DNA from 2 places in the Jeotgalibacillus aurantiacus genome. Region 1 is predicted to be linked to the other one. Evidence: predicted binding sites of a transcription regulator. Region 1 holds the regulator's gene; the other holds the start of a gene.

Region 1 (6,062 bases):
TTTCAGCCGACGCCAGCACGCCTAATAACGTAAACTCCCTGGCTAACGACAGAAACTTTACGGCTAGTGACAGAAATGTCCACCCAATCAACATAAAACCACCGCACCAGCTCTGGCTTAATCCATCGAGATCAAAAGACAGTTACCTTCAATTCACATCCCTCAAGAAAATGTATCAACAATTCCAGCGTGCCTAACGACAAATTAAGCAGGCCTATCAACAGAAACACTCCCCATTACAACAAACCAACAAGCCCTTTTGACAATTCAACCGACACCAGCACGCCTAATAACGTAAACTCCCTGGCTAACGACAGAAACTTTACGGCTAGTGACAGAAATGTCCACCCGATCAACATAAAACCACCGCACCAGCTCTGGCTTAATGCATCCAGATAAAAAGCCAGTTACCTTCAATTCACTTCCCTCAAGAAAATGTATCAACAATTCCAGCGTGCCTATCAACAAATCAAGCAGTCCTATCAACAGAAACACGATCCCTTACAACAAACTAACAAGCCCTATCAACATTTCAGCCGACGCCAGCACCACTAACAACAGAAACGCCACGGCTAGTAACAGAAACACACCAGCTAACGACAAAAAACCAACCGCTAACAACATAACAGCTCCCCAGCCGAACCACCCCCCACAAAAAGAAAAACAGCGAAGATCATTCCCCGCTGTTTTCACGCGCTGCAAGCTCTTTGTCAATCCGCTCGCGGCGTTCTTGTTCTTCTATTTCGCGCTGGATGGCTTCTGCCTTTTGCGCTTTGTTGTAGCCGATTCTCGCAATCCACAGGCTGATTTCATACAGCAACAATAACGGTACGGTCACGAGCATATGTGAGAAAATATCCGGCGGCGTAATGAAGGCTGCAATGACGAGCAGCACGAAGTACGCGTATTTACGGATTTTTCCGAGAAACATCGGTGTGACGATGCCGAGTCTTGTGATAAATAGCATGACAACCGGCAGCTGGAACAGGAATCCGAAGGGGATTGTCATTTGGAATAGGAATTGAAAGAATTCATTGATCCCGATGACCTGTTCAATTTCAAGGTTATTCGAAAGGTTCGTCATAAAGCTGATGACGAACGGAAATAAAATAAAGTAGGCAAACGCCAGTCCTGATAAAAACAGGAAGACGGATGCGGGTATATAACTGAGTGTCACGCGCCGCTCCCGCTCGTGGAGACCGGGGCTGACAAACGACCAGAGCTGATATAAGATGACGGGCGATGTCAGGATCAACGCAGAGAACATGATGATCTGGAAGTAGATCATGACAGGGTCCGTTGGCCGGAATGCGTTAAGGGTCATTTTTTGTGCTTCATCAGAGGACTGAAGAAACTTCATCAGCGGCTCTGCGATAAAGAAGCCTCCGACCATTGCAAAGACAAAGAAAACGACTACAATGATGAGTCGTTTTCTTATTTCATTTATATGCTCATGGACGGTCATATCTTTTTCATTCATATGGCCACCATCCCAAAAAAATTATTGCTTCTTATCTTCTTTCTTTACATCATCGTCGTCATCGGCAAGACCTTTAGTTGCGTCTTTGAATTCACGAAGGGTGCTGCCCGCAGCTTTTCCGAGTTCCGGAAGCTTCTTAGGGCCAAAAATGAGCAACGCAACGATCGCGATTACGGCAAGGCTGATTCCACCTGGTAGCATGATGCATGCACCTCCTCTTTCTATCTTCCATCATAAAACAAATTGCGGCATTTGGCTATTCCAATATGTCCTCTAATTGTGACGTTTCTACGTCATCTGTGCCATAATTTTTCAGGAAATAAATGAGTGACTGAAGCTCCACCGCAAGATCAATATGGTGAATCCGTAAATCCTCCGGCACCGTCAGTCTTGCCGGGGTAAAATTCAGGATTCCCTTAATCTTCAGGTTCACCAGACGGTCGGTGATACCCTGTGCCGGACCTGCTGGCACTGTCAGAATCGCCACTTCAATGTCACTGTCCTGAACTCTTTCCTCAAGCTCGTCCATGGCATATACCGGTACTTCTCCGATTGATGTGCCCGCTTTTTTCGGGTCTGCATCAAACGCCATTTCAATCTTTGTATTATTGTTTTTCAGGAAATTATAATGTAAAAATGCCGTTCCAAGATTTCCGACACCAATCAGCACGACCTTTGTCGTCTCGTCCTGATCAAGCGTTTTACGGAAAAAGGATAACAGGTAATCGACGTTATAGCCGTACCCTTTTTTGCCGAGTGCACCGAAATACGAAAAATCTCTGCGGATTGTTGCAGAATCAACTTTGACCGCATCGCTCAATTCCTTCGATGACACACGCTGTTTTCCTGATGAATGCAGGTTTTTTAAAAACCGGTAGTATAGCGGCAGCCGTTTGGCTGTGGCCTGAGGAATCTTCATCTGTTCCTGACTCATGCCTCTTCTCCCCCTAAATCCAACGATCACCTTTTCTGGCTCTATTCAGCCTGTGAACGCTTCCAAATCATTATATTTCAACAATCCTTTTTCTGGACAAGCAAACTTCTTCCTTTGTTATCATACACCAACAGGGTACACTCTTGCAAAGTATGCAAACTTTTTCACAAATCCCCTGTATTGCTTATGCCTTCCCCGTTGCGATACACTTAAGAGGATAAAAATAGAGGTGAACCATTGATGATTTTACTGCAGGTGAACGGTCTCTCCAAGTCCTTCGGGGCTGAGGAGATTCTGTCTAATATAAAACTCGAGGTCCAGACTAAGGACCGCATCGCCCTCGTTGGCCGTAACGGCGCGGGGAAATCTACGCTTTTAAAAATGATCGCCGGACAGCTTTCGTATGATTCCGGTGATATTAATAAACCGAAGGAAGTCACGATCGGCTACCTTGAACAGCACTCAGGACTTGAATCTGAGCTTTCCATCTGGGATGAAATGCTGAGCGTATTTGACCATCTAAAGGATATGGAAAAAAAGCTTCGCAGTGCAGAACAGCAGATGGCTGATCCCGCTGTGTATGAAAACGAGGAACGCTACAGCCGTTTAATGAAGGAATACGATGAACTCCAAGTGCGATTTAAGGATTTCGGCGGCTATCAATATGAAGCGGATATCCGGACCGTACTTCACGGACTGCGTTTCCAGTCCTTCGATTACGATACACCTATTTCAACACTGAGTGGCGGGCAGAAAACCCGTCTCGCACTTGGTAAGCTTCTTTTAACGAAGCCTGACGTGATGATTCTCGATGAGCCGACCAACCATCTCGACATCGACACGCTTGCCTGGCTTGAAACGTATTTGCAGGGCTACCCGGGTGCGATTCTCATCGTATCCCACGACCGCTATTTCCTTGATAAGATCGTTAACCAGGTCGTTGAGCTGTCGCGTCACCGTTCGAAAAAATTCCACGGGAACTACAGCAAATATTTAGAACAGAAAGCACTCGACTACGAACGCGAAATGAAGGAATACGAAAAGCAGCAGGAAGAAATCGCCAAGATGGAAGACTTCATCGCGCGAAATCTCGTACGGGCCTCCACCACCAAGCAGGCACAGAGCCGCCGCAAAAAGCTTGAACGCATGGAAAAAATGGACCGTCCGCGCGGTGACGAAAAATCAGCCAGCTTCGGATTCGCCATCGACCGCCAAAGCGGCAACGACGTTCTGAAGCTGCAGGACCTGTCTGTCGGCTATGATGAAGCCGTTTCGCGCAACATCAACGCATCTGTCACCCGTGAAGACAGCATCGCTCTGATCGGTCCAAACGGTGTCGGGAAATCAACTTTACTGAAGACGATTGTGAAAAAACTGCCCGCACTAGCAGGCGCCATTCAGTACGGCTCAAACGTCAGCATCGGCTACTACGACCAGCAGCAGGCCGAGCTTCATTCCAATAAAACCGTATTAGGTGAGCTCTGGGATGACTATCCGATGAAAAATGAGAAAGACATCCGTACCGTGTTAGGCAACTTTTTATTCTCAGGAGATGACGTCCTGAAGCCGGTCGCAACCCTGAGCGGTGGAGAAAAAGCACGACTTGCACTTGCCAAGCTCATGATGCAGCGCTCAAACCTGTTAATCCTGGACGAGCCAACCAACCACCTGGATCTCGACAGCAAGGAAATTCTCGAAAACGCACTGATCGATTACCCTGGCACGATCCTGTTCGTCTCGCACGACCGCTATTTCATCAACCGCCTGGCAACCAAAGTACTTGAGCTGTCTCCTGACGGCAGCACCGAATACCTCGGCGACTACGATTACTATATCGAAAAGAAAACAGAGCAGGAAGAACTTGCAGCCTTTGAAGAACGCGAACGCGCAGCCAAACAGCCCGCTTCCGCCAACACAAAGGCATCAGACAAATCCTCCTTCGCACTCGACAAAGAAAAACAAAAAGCCGAACGCAAAAAACGCCGGCGACTCGAAGAAATCGAGCTCCTCATCACCGAGCTCGAAGGCACCATCGAAGAACACGAAAACCTCCTATGTGAGCCCGACATCTTCCAGGACCACGAACGCGTCATGGAATCCAACCAGGCCATCGAACAAGCCAAATCCGACATGGACCAGCTCCTTGAAGAATGGGCAGAATTAGAGGAAGAGTTAGCTGAATAAGGAAAAGCCGGAGTGCAAGCACTCCGGCTTTTTTAAATGGGCGTGTATCATGGTTGTCCGGAATAGGTCAAATAGAACAATTCCACGAAAGAGATCCAAAATCTTATGAAACATCAGGAATATTCCCCCAAACCAGGCCATCATTCCACGAAACAGCTGCAAAATCTCACGAACTAAAGCCAATATCCCGCGAACCAGCCTCACAGCTCCACCCGCTCATTCAGTCACCGCGCATTTGACAACTCCTCAGCCTTATTTAACAACTTTCTTTGCTTATTTGACAACTCTTACTCCAGATTAAACAACTCTAAAGACTTATTAAGCAACTTATCTCAGTTATTTAACAACCCTCATCAAAAAACCCCTGCGAATGCAGGGGCACTTAATGGTTTTGAGTAACAGTCTTTTAATATTGTTTATTCCCACAAAAATCATTAGATCTGATTACTTTACAAAGGTCCGGCGGCATTCGTAGACTCCTACGGCGGAGAAGCGACAGGTGAGACAGCGTAGTGCGGAGCACTAGCTGGCTCACCGCGCGGCCGTGGAAAGCGAAGGATGCCGCCGGACCGGTTCTTTATATCTCCCCCTTAACTCCAATAAGAGGTAAGCTCAAACAAAGGGCTGGGACCATCCGAAGACTCCTGTGGCAGAAAGGGACAGGTGAAACCATTGTGCGAAGCACAATGGGTTCACCGCCCGGCCACGGAAAGCGTAGGATGGTCCCAGCCCGGTTTTCCAAACACCATTCAACAATCCTCCCACCACATTTCCCAAATAACCCATCACTTATACTATTTCGCCCATCGAATCAAAACCCAAATTGTGTATAACTTTCCACCATATAATTATTAGAAAATTACAAACAAATATGTACGTAATATGTATATCTTGTAACAGAACCATGACAATCCCCAGAGTTATACACATTAAACACAGCATAAAACGGCTTTTCAACAGCTTTTTCCACATTATCCACAGATTAATGTTAAGAAACAAACATTATCCACAGCTCATGACACACTGAATTATAAACAGTACCTCTCGTACTTATGCACAGGTTATCCACATATTAACACCTAATGTTTACCATTTCACTTTCCCAATTCAATCCCGTGAACAGATCCTCTGTTCATCCAATAAACTGCAGGAAGCAACAGTAATGCTAATATTCCTCCAGCAATCGACAAAAACGCATAACTCGTCCCTGCGACGACCATCCCTGAAAGAATTCCTCCTGCCGCTCCGGACAACGCGACCAGTACATCTACTGCTCCCTGTGTCTTCGCTCGTACAGCAGGTTCCGTTGAATCAACAAGCATTGACGTCCCGCTGATTAAGCCAAAATTCCACCCCAGCCCAAGAAGAACCAGCGCCACAACCATCCAAAACAAGGATTCTCCAGGAGCAAGCGCACCACCAAGCCCGGCCAGCAAAAGCGTTACGCCCGCAGCGATCGCCATC
Region 2 (6,062 bases), on a different contig from region 1:
CTGTCATTTGGATATATCCTCCTTGTTGTGGGTAATAATTTTTGTAATAAAGGTTTGTTCAATGACTGAACAGGTAAATATATTAATGGTCGTGACTCACTTTGTGCGCCATGTAAACCATCGTTAACATTACGAAAATGAATGCCTGGATTCCACCGATAAAGACAGAGAAACCAAGCCATGCAAGGGTTGGCAATGCTGCTGCCAGGGTACCCCAGACACCTGTTGCCAGACTTCCTGCAAGGAGTCCGAGAAGGATCTCACCTGCATAGATGTTACCGTAAAGACGCAAACCGAGTGTTAACGTGTTTGCAAACTCTTCAATAATCTTCAGCGGGAATAAGAAACCCATTGGACGGAAAAAGTCTTTTCCGTATTCGCTGAAGCCTTTCATGCGAATTCCATAGTAGTGCGTAAGCGCAATTACCATGACAGCAAGAGTCATCGTGATGATTGGATCGGCTGTCGGCGACTTCCACCAGAGATAATGATCATATGTAATCGCAAAAGGTAATCCTAAAAAGTTCGAAATCGCAACATACATAATCAAAGTAATCCCCAGGATGTGAAAGCTTCCACCCGTTTTCCAGTCCATGTTACTCTTGATGATATTCCGCACAAAATCCATAATCCATTCCATAAAGTTCTGCATGCCTGTCGGCTTCATTGCGAGTGTACGCGTTGACAGAACAGCAATCAGGAATACGATGACACTTGCAACGGTTACCATCAGGACATTGGAGAGATTAAAGGTCAGCCCCAAAAATTCTGCTAATGGCGCTTCATGATTCATTTATTTCACCTCTCTTCCCGCTTCTTATGTAAGAGTTGTTGCCAAAAATAATCTATCATAATGACGATGTACACCATCATTAATCCAATTACAGTGGAAATCAAATGAATGAGTTCCGGAAATTCCAGCGCAATCAGCACTGCAGCTCCTGCTGAAGCCATACGGGACAAAGTTCCAAGCGAACGCACTTTCTTTCCTTCATCCAATGCGCGGTCGAACCTTTCCATTCTGTTCTTCATCAGCCATAGATTAAAAAGGCTGAAAGAAGTTCCCAGTATCAGACCGAGAAAAACATCCGGGAAGGGTGTAAATCCCCAGCAAAGGACAAAAATCGATAACAAGTATATTATGTACCTGGTGTATCGCAAGAAGTGCTTTCTAATGTCAGGCATTCTTCTACTCTCCTGAGTCGAAATGATTCACTGTGCGAAGCATCGCGTAAATTCCTGCAGCTAATCCCAGGAGAAGACCGATGATCAAAAACAGCGGTTCTGAATTCCATTGGCGATCAAGCCATCTTCCGCCGAAAATACCGACAAGAATGGAACCAGTTAATTGTGACAGAATGGCTGAGTATAAAGCCATCGCATGGAACGGACGTCTTGACTGACGCATAAGCGCATCCTCACATTCTGAGAATGGAATTGGGGTTGGTATATCAAGGTTTTGACACCTTTGATAAGACTATGAAAACCTTATCATTATACCCTTTAAAAGCATACAATAGGCACCAATCTATGTCAACGCGATCTCGACAAAAAGTTCACAAGATCACATATGCTTTCTTTAGCGTTCACATTTTTGACAAAACGAAGATTTCAGGTGTGTTTTGGTAAGCAGGATGCTTGAGTTGGATGGAGGTTTTATGACATTGGGACGGAAGGATGATGAGGGATCCCACCTGCATAGTGCGCCTGTCAGTCTCTGGGCCAGGCATTTTATCATGGATCCAGAAAAAGACTTTGATGGAATTGTGCACTGATTTGATGGAATGATCGAATTTTGTGAAGGAATCCGGCAGCTTTAGTGATGGAATAAAGGTGATCGGTAGACTGAGTGAAGGAATTAACTTCTGGAAAGAATGAATTAAAATCTGAATAGAAGGGATTTATTTTTAGAAAGAGGGAATCTTTCACTTTAGTGATGGAATCCAATAGAGCTCTCAACTTGGACTCTTTCCCAGTCCGTCTTCCCACTTAAGATCCCAACATAAAACCGCACTTCTTTCCATAAAAAAACCGGAACCACTCATTAAGAGTATAGTTCCGGTTTCAAACCATTTCTTACAACACTTTAAACGTCTCTGGGCGCTCGTCCGTTTCCTTGAAATAATAACGGATCGCATCTGCAATTCTCTCGGATGCTTTGCCATCACCATAAGGATTTGACGCCTGAGCCATTGCTTTGTATGCTGCTTCATCAGTCAGCAGTTCAGTTGCCATTGAATAAATCTGTTTTTCTTCAATTCCGGCAAGCTTCAGAGTTCCGGCTTTAATTCCTTCCGGACGCTCGGTTGTATCACGAAGAACAAGTACAGGTACACCAAGTGAAGGCGCTTCTTCCTGCACACCACCTGAATCGGTCAGGATCAGGTGTGCTTTTGATGCAAAGTTGTGGAAATCGATGACATCAAGCGGCTCGATCAGGTGAATACGGTCATCTCCGCCAAGAATGTCCTGCGCAATTTCCCGAACGGCAGGGTTCAGGTGGACAGGATAAACGACTTGAACGTCTTTTTGCTCATCTACTACCCGTTTAATCGCGCGGAACATGTTTTTCATCGGTTCACCGAGATTTTCACGACGGTGAGCCGTCACAAGAATCAGTCGGTCATTGCCTAACCCGTCAAGGATGTCACTTGTGTAATTTTCATCTACTGTCGTAGAAAGTGCGTCGATCGCTGTATTTCCTGTAACAAAAATCGTTTCCTCTTTTTTGTTTTCGTTTAAGAGGTTTTGCGCTGATTGATCTGTCGGCGCAAAATGAAGGTCCGCCATGACACCAGTGAGCTGACGGTTCATCTCTTCAGGGTAAGGCGAGTATTTATTCCACGTGCGAAGACCCGCTTCCACGTGGCCGACTGCAATCTGGTTGTAAAATGCAGCAAGGCTCGCTACAAATGTGGTCGTTGTATCACCGTGAACAAGAACGATATCAGGTTTTGTTTCCTGCATCACTTTTTCAAGACCTTCGAGCGCACGTGTTGTAATGCCTGACAATGTCTGGCGATCTTTCATAATGTTCAGGTCATAGTCCGGTGTTATTCCAAATATCTCAAGTACCTGATCCAGCATTTGTCTGTGCTGTGCTGTCACCGTTACAATCGGCTCAAATTTATCGGACTGCTTTTTTAATTCCAAAACCAGCGGAGCCATTTTGATGGCCTCAGGACGCGTACCAAAAATCGTCATGACTTTAATTCGTTTCGACATGAATAATCTCCTCGTACAGGTTTATTTTGTTCCAAACAAACGGTCGCCGGCGTCACCAAGACCCGGTACGATATAACCTTTTTCATTCAGCTTTTCATCGAGGGCAGCAATGTAGATGTCTACATCATCATGTGCTTTTTTGATCTCCTCTACGCCTTCAGGTGCGGCAACGAGGCAAAGGAACTTAATGTTTTTTGCTCCACGCTTTTTCAGGGAGTTGATCGCTTCAACCGCTGATCCGCCCGTTGCAAGCATTGGGTCAACCAGGATAAAATCGCGCTCTTCCACGTCAGACGGAAGCTTGACGTAATATTCAACAGGCTTTAATGTTTCAGGATCGCGGTATAGGCCCACGTGTCCAACCTTCGCTGCCGGAATCAGCTTCAGGATCCCGTCAACCATTCCGATTCCTGCTCGCAGGATTGGCACGATCGCCAGTTTTTTACCGGATAGGACTTTTCCTTTTGTTGCACTTACCGGTGTTTGAAGATCAATTTCCTCTAAAGGCAGGTCGCGTGTGATTTCAAATGCCATCAGTGTTGCCACTTCATCCACCAATTCACGGAAATCCTTTGTTCCTGTTTTTTCATCACGGATAAATGTCAGCTTATGCTGAATTAACGGATGGTTAAATACGTGTACTTTTCCCACACCAGTCACTCCTCTTTTTGTGTCGAACTGAATGAGCAGCATTCGCCCCGCTCATTTCATCTTCACTGCTATGTTGTAAAACGTTCCTTCTATTATAAAACAAATCCTTACGAAAGTTATCACACTTCCGATTTTTTGACAAGAACCGTATGAAGGAATGGCCCTGCAACCGCTAAAAAGGCCCCCGTTAAGGGACCTCTTTCATTAAACGTATAGTTCAAAACGACTTGTGATCGCTTCTACTTTGTCCGCTGCTTCCTTCAGCTTCGCTTCATCTTCATGGTTCTTTAGCACGTCTGCAATGAGCTCGGCAATTTCAACCATTTCCGCTTCTTTAAATCCGCGTGATGTAACAGCTGGTGTTCCGATACGGATACCGCTTGTGACAAACGGACTTTCCGGATCGAAAGGAATCGTGTTTTTGTTTACAGTGATGCCGATATCATCAAGTACCTTCTCAGCCACTTTACCCGTAAGATTCAGAGAGCGTAGGTTTACAAGAACGAGGTGATTGTCCGTTCCGTCAGATACGATATCAATCCCCTGATTTTTAAATGCTTCAGCCATCGCCTGTGCATTTTTGACAACCTGATCAATATATTCTTTAAAGTCAGGCTTCAGCGCTTCACCAAAGGCTACCGCTTTCGCTGCAATCACATGCATAAGCGGGCCACCCTGAACGCCAGGGAAAATAGATTTATCAATCTTTTTCGCAAATTCTTCTCTGCAAAGAATCATTCCGCCACGTGGTCCACGAAGTGTTTTGTGTGTTGTCGTTGTCACGAAGTCTGCATGCGGCACAGGGCTTGGATGAGCACCTGTTGCAACAAGACCTGCAATATGGGCCATATCAACCATTAAGTAGGCACCAACCTCATCAGCAATCTCGCGGAATTTCGCGAAATCAATTGTGCGTGAGTAGGCACTCGCACCAGCCACAATCAGCTTCGGCTTATGCTCAAGTGCTTTCTGGCGCACATCTTCATAATCAATACGCTCGTCTTTTTCAGAAACGCCGTAATCGACAAAATTATATAGTTCCCCACTGAAGTTAACAGGGCTTCCGTGCGTTAAATGACCTCCATGAGACAGATTCATGCCAAGCACTGTATCTCCAGGCTCAAGAATCGTGAAATAAACCGCCATGTTGGCCTGTGCACCTGAATGAGGCTGCACGTTCGCGTGCTCTGCACCAAAAATCTCTTTCGCGCGGTCGCGTGCCAGATTTTCAGCAACATCCACATACTCACATCCGCCATAGTAGCGGCGGCCCGGATAACCTTCAGCGTATTTATTCGTTAATACAGATCCTTGCGCTTCCATGACTGCTTCACTTACAAAATTCTCTGATGCGATCAGCTCAATTTTCGTACGCTGACGTTTCAGTTCATTCTGCATTGCTTCAAACAATGCCTGATCCTGCTGTTGAATCTTATTCATTGTGTGTGAATCCTCCCTCATGTCATCGTCGGGACCCGTCCCGTCGTGGTCAAAAATCAACTTAATCTTAACATGATTTTAACGATTGTGAAAATAGAGATTGTGAAGGAATAGACAAATAGGTTGTTAGAATCGCTAATGAGGTGAAGTATTACACAAGAGTACCAGATCATTCCAAACGAATGACCTGGTACGGGTATTATCATTTCACAGCCTAAAACGTCAAATTAGTTTCTTCTCCTGTCCGTTCAAATAAAACCTTATGGCATCGCTGAACATCATGAAGGAGTTTTTCAGGAGCTGCATCCAATCTTAAAAGGTCTATTTTCAACAATGTTTCAAGCTCTTCTATCTCCTGGCATAACAACAGCCACGAATCATTTGATAGTCCAGGCGCTTCAAGCGCTAAATCAACATCTGATCTTTCTTGATAATCCCCATGTGCTCTTGAACCAAATAATAAAAGTCTTTTAACGTCCGGATAGGCAGCAACAATGTCAATCAGGTTATTTTTAAGATTAACAGGAATCAACTTGACCCCTCCTGATATTTATTCAAAACAAACTCACTTACCCTTTTCATTTCAGGAAAATACTGATGAATGTGTGCAAGTATTTCACGGGCTAATTCCTCATTATACGTATGTGACGTTTCATTCCGGTCCTTCAGCATTTGAAGCCACGCGCTCTCGTCATTTAACCATCCCGCTTGATATGCTTCTTTTAAAGCTTCTTTAGGTGTTTTAG

Evidence for each region. Region 1 encodes Rex, which represses fermentation and respiration genes when NADH is low (regulators of the CRP and FNR family bind a similar motif). Its sites were predicted from a motif close to TTGTGAAATATTTCACAA; they were not measured.
Region 2: a site for Rex is predicted at 1,545-1,562, ahead of H7968_RS01310 (AtpZ/AtpI family protein). Genes of this name have one in related genera too.

The regions. Positions count from the first base shown of each region.
Region 1 covers NZ_JACNMS010000006.1:4,299-10,360, reverse strand. Annotated here, with positions in the region: gene tatC (twin-arginine translocase subunit TatC) at 674-1,480, opposite strand; gene H7968_RS15425 (twin-arginine translocase TatA/TatE family subunit) at 1,502-1,681, opposite strand; gene H7968_RS15420 (redox-sensing transcriptional repressor Rex) at 1,737-2,414, opposite strand; gene H7968_RS15415 (ABC-F family ATP-binding cassette domain-containing protein) at 2,655-4,598, shown strand; gene H7968_RS15410 (MFS transporter) at 5,693-6,062, opposite strand, start outside.
Region 2 covers NZ_JACNMS010000001.1:278,258-284,319, forward strand. Annotated here, with positions in the region: gene atpB (F0F1 ATP synthase subunit A) at 83-793, opposite strand; gene H7968_RS01305 (ATP synthase subunit I) at 799-1,185, opposite strand; gene H7968_RS01310 (AtpZ/AtpI family protein) at 1,190-1,408, opposite strand; gene wecB (non-hydrolyzing UDP-N-acetylglucosamine 2-epimerase) at 2,077-3,225, opposite strand; gene upp (uracil phosphoribosyltransferase) at 3,247-3,876, opposite strand; gene H7968_RS01325 (serine hydroxymethyltransferase) at 4,081-5,316, opposite strand; gene H7968_RS01330 (nucleotidyltransferase domain-containing protein) at 5,531-5,848, opposite strand; gene H7968_RS01335 (nucleotidyltransferase substrate binding protein) at 5,845-6,062, opposite strand, start outside.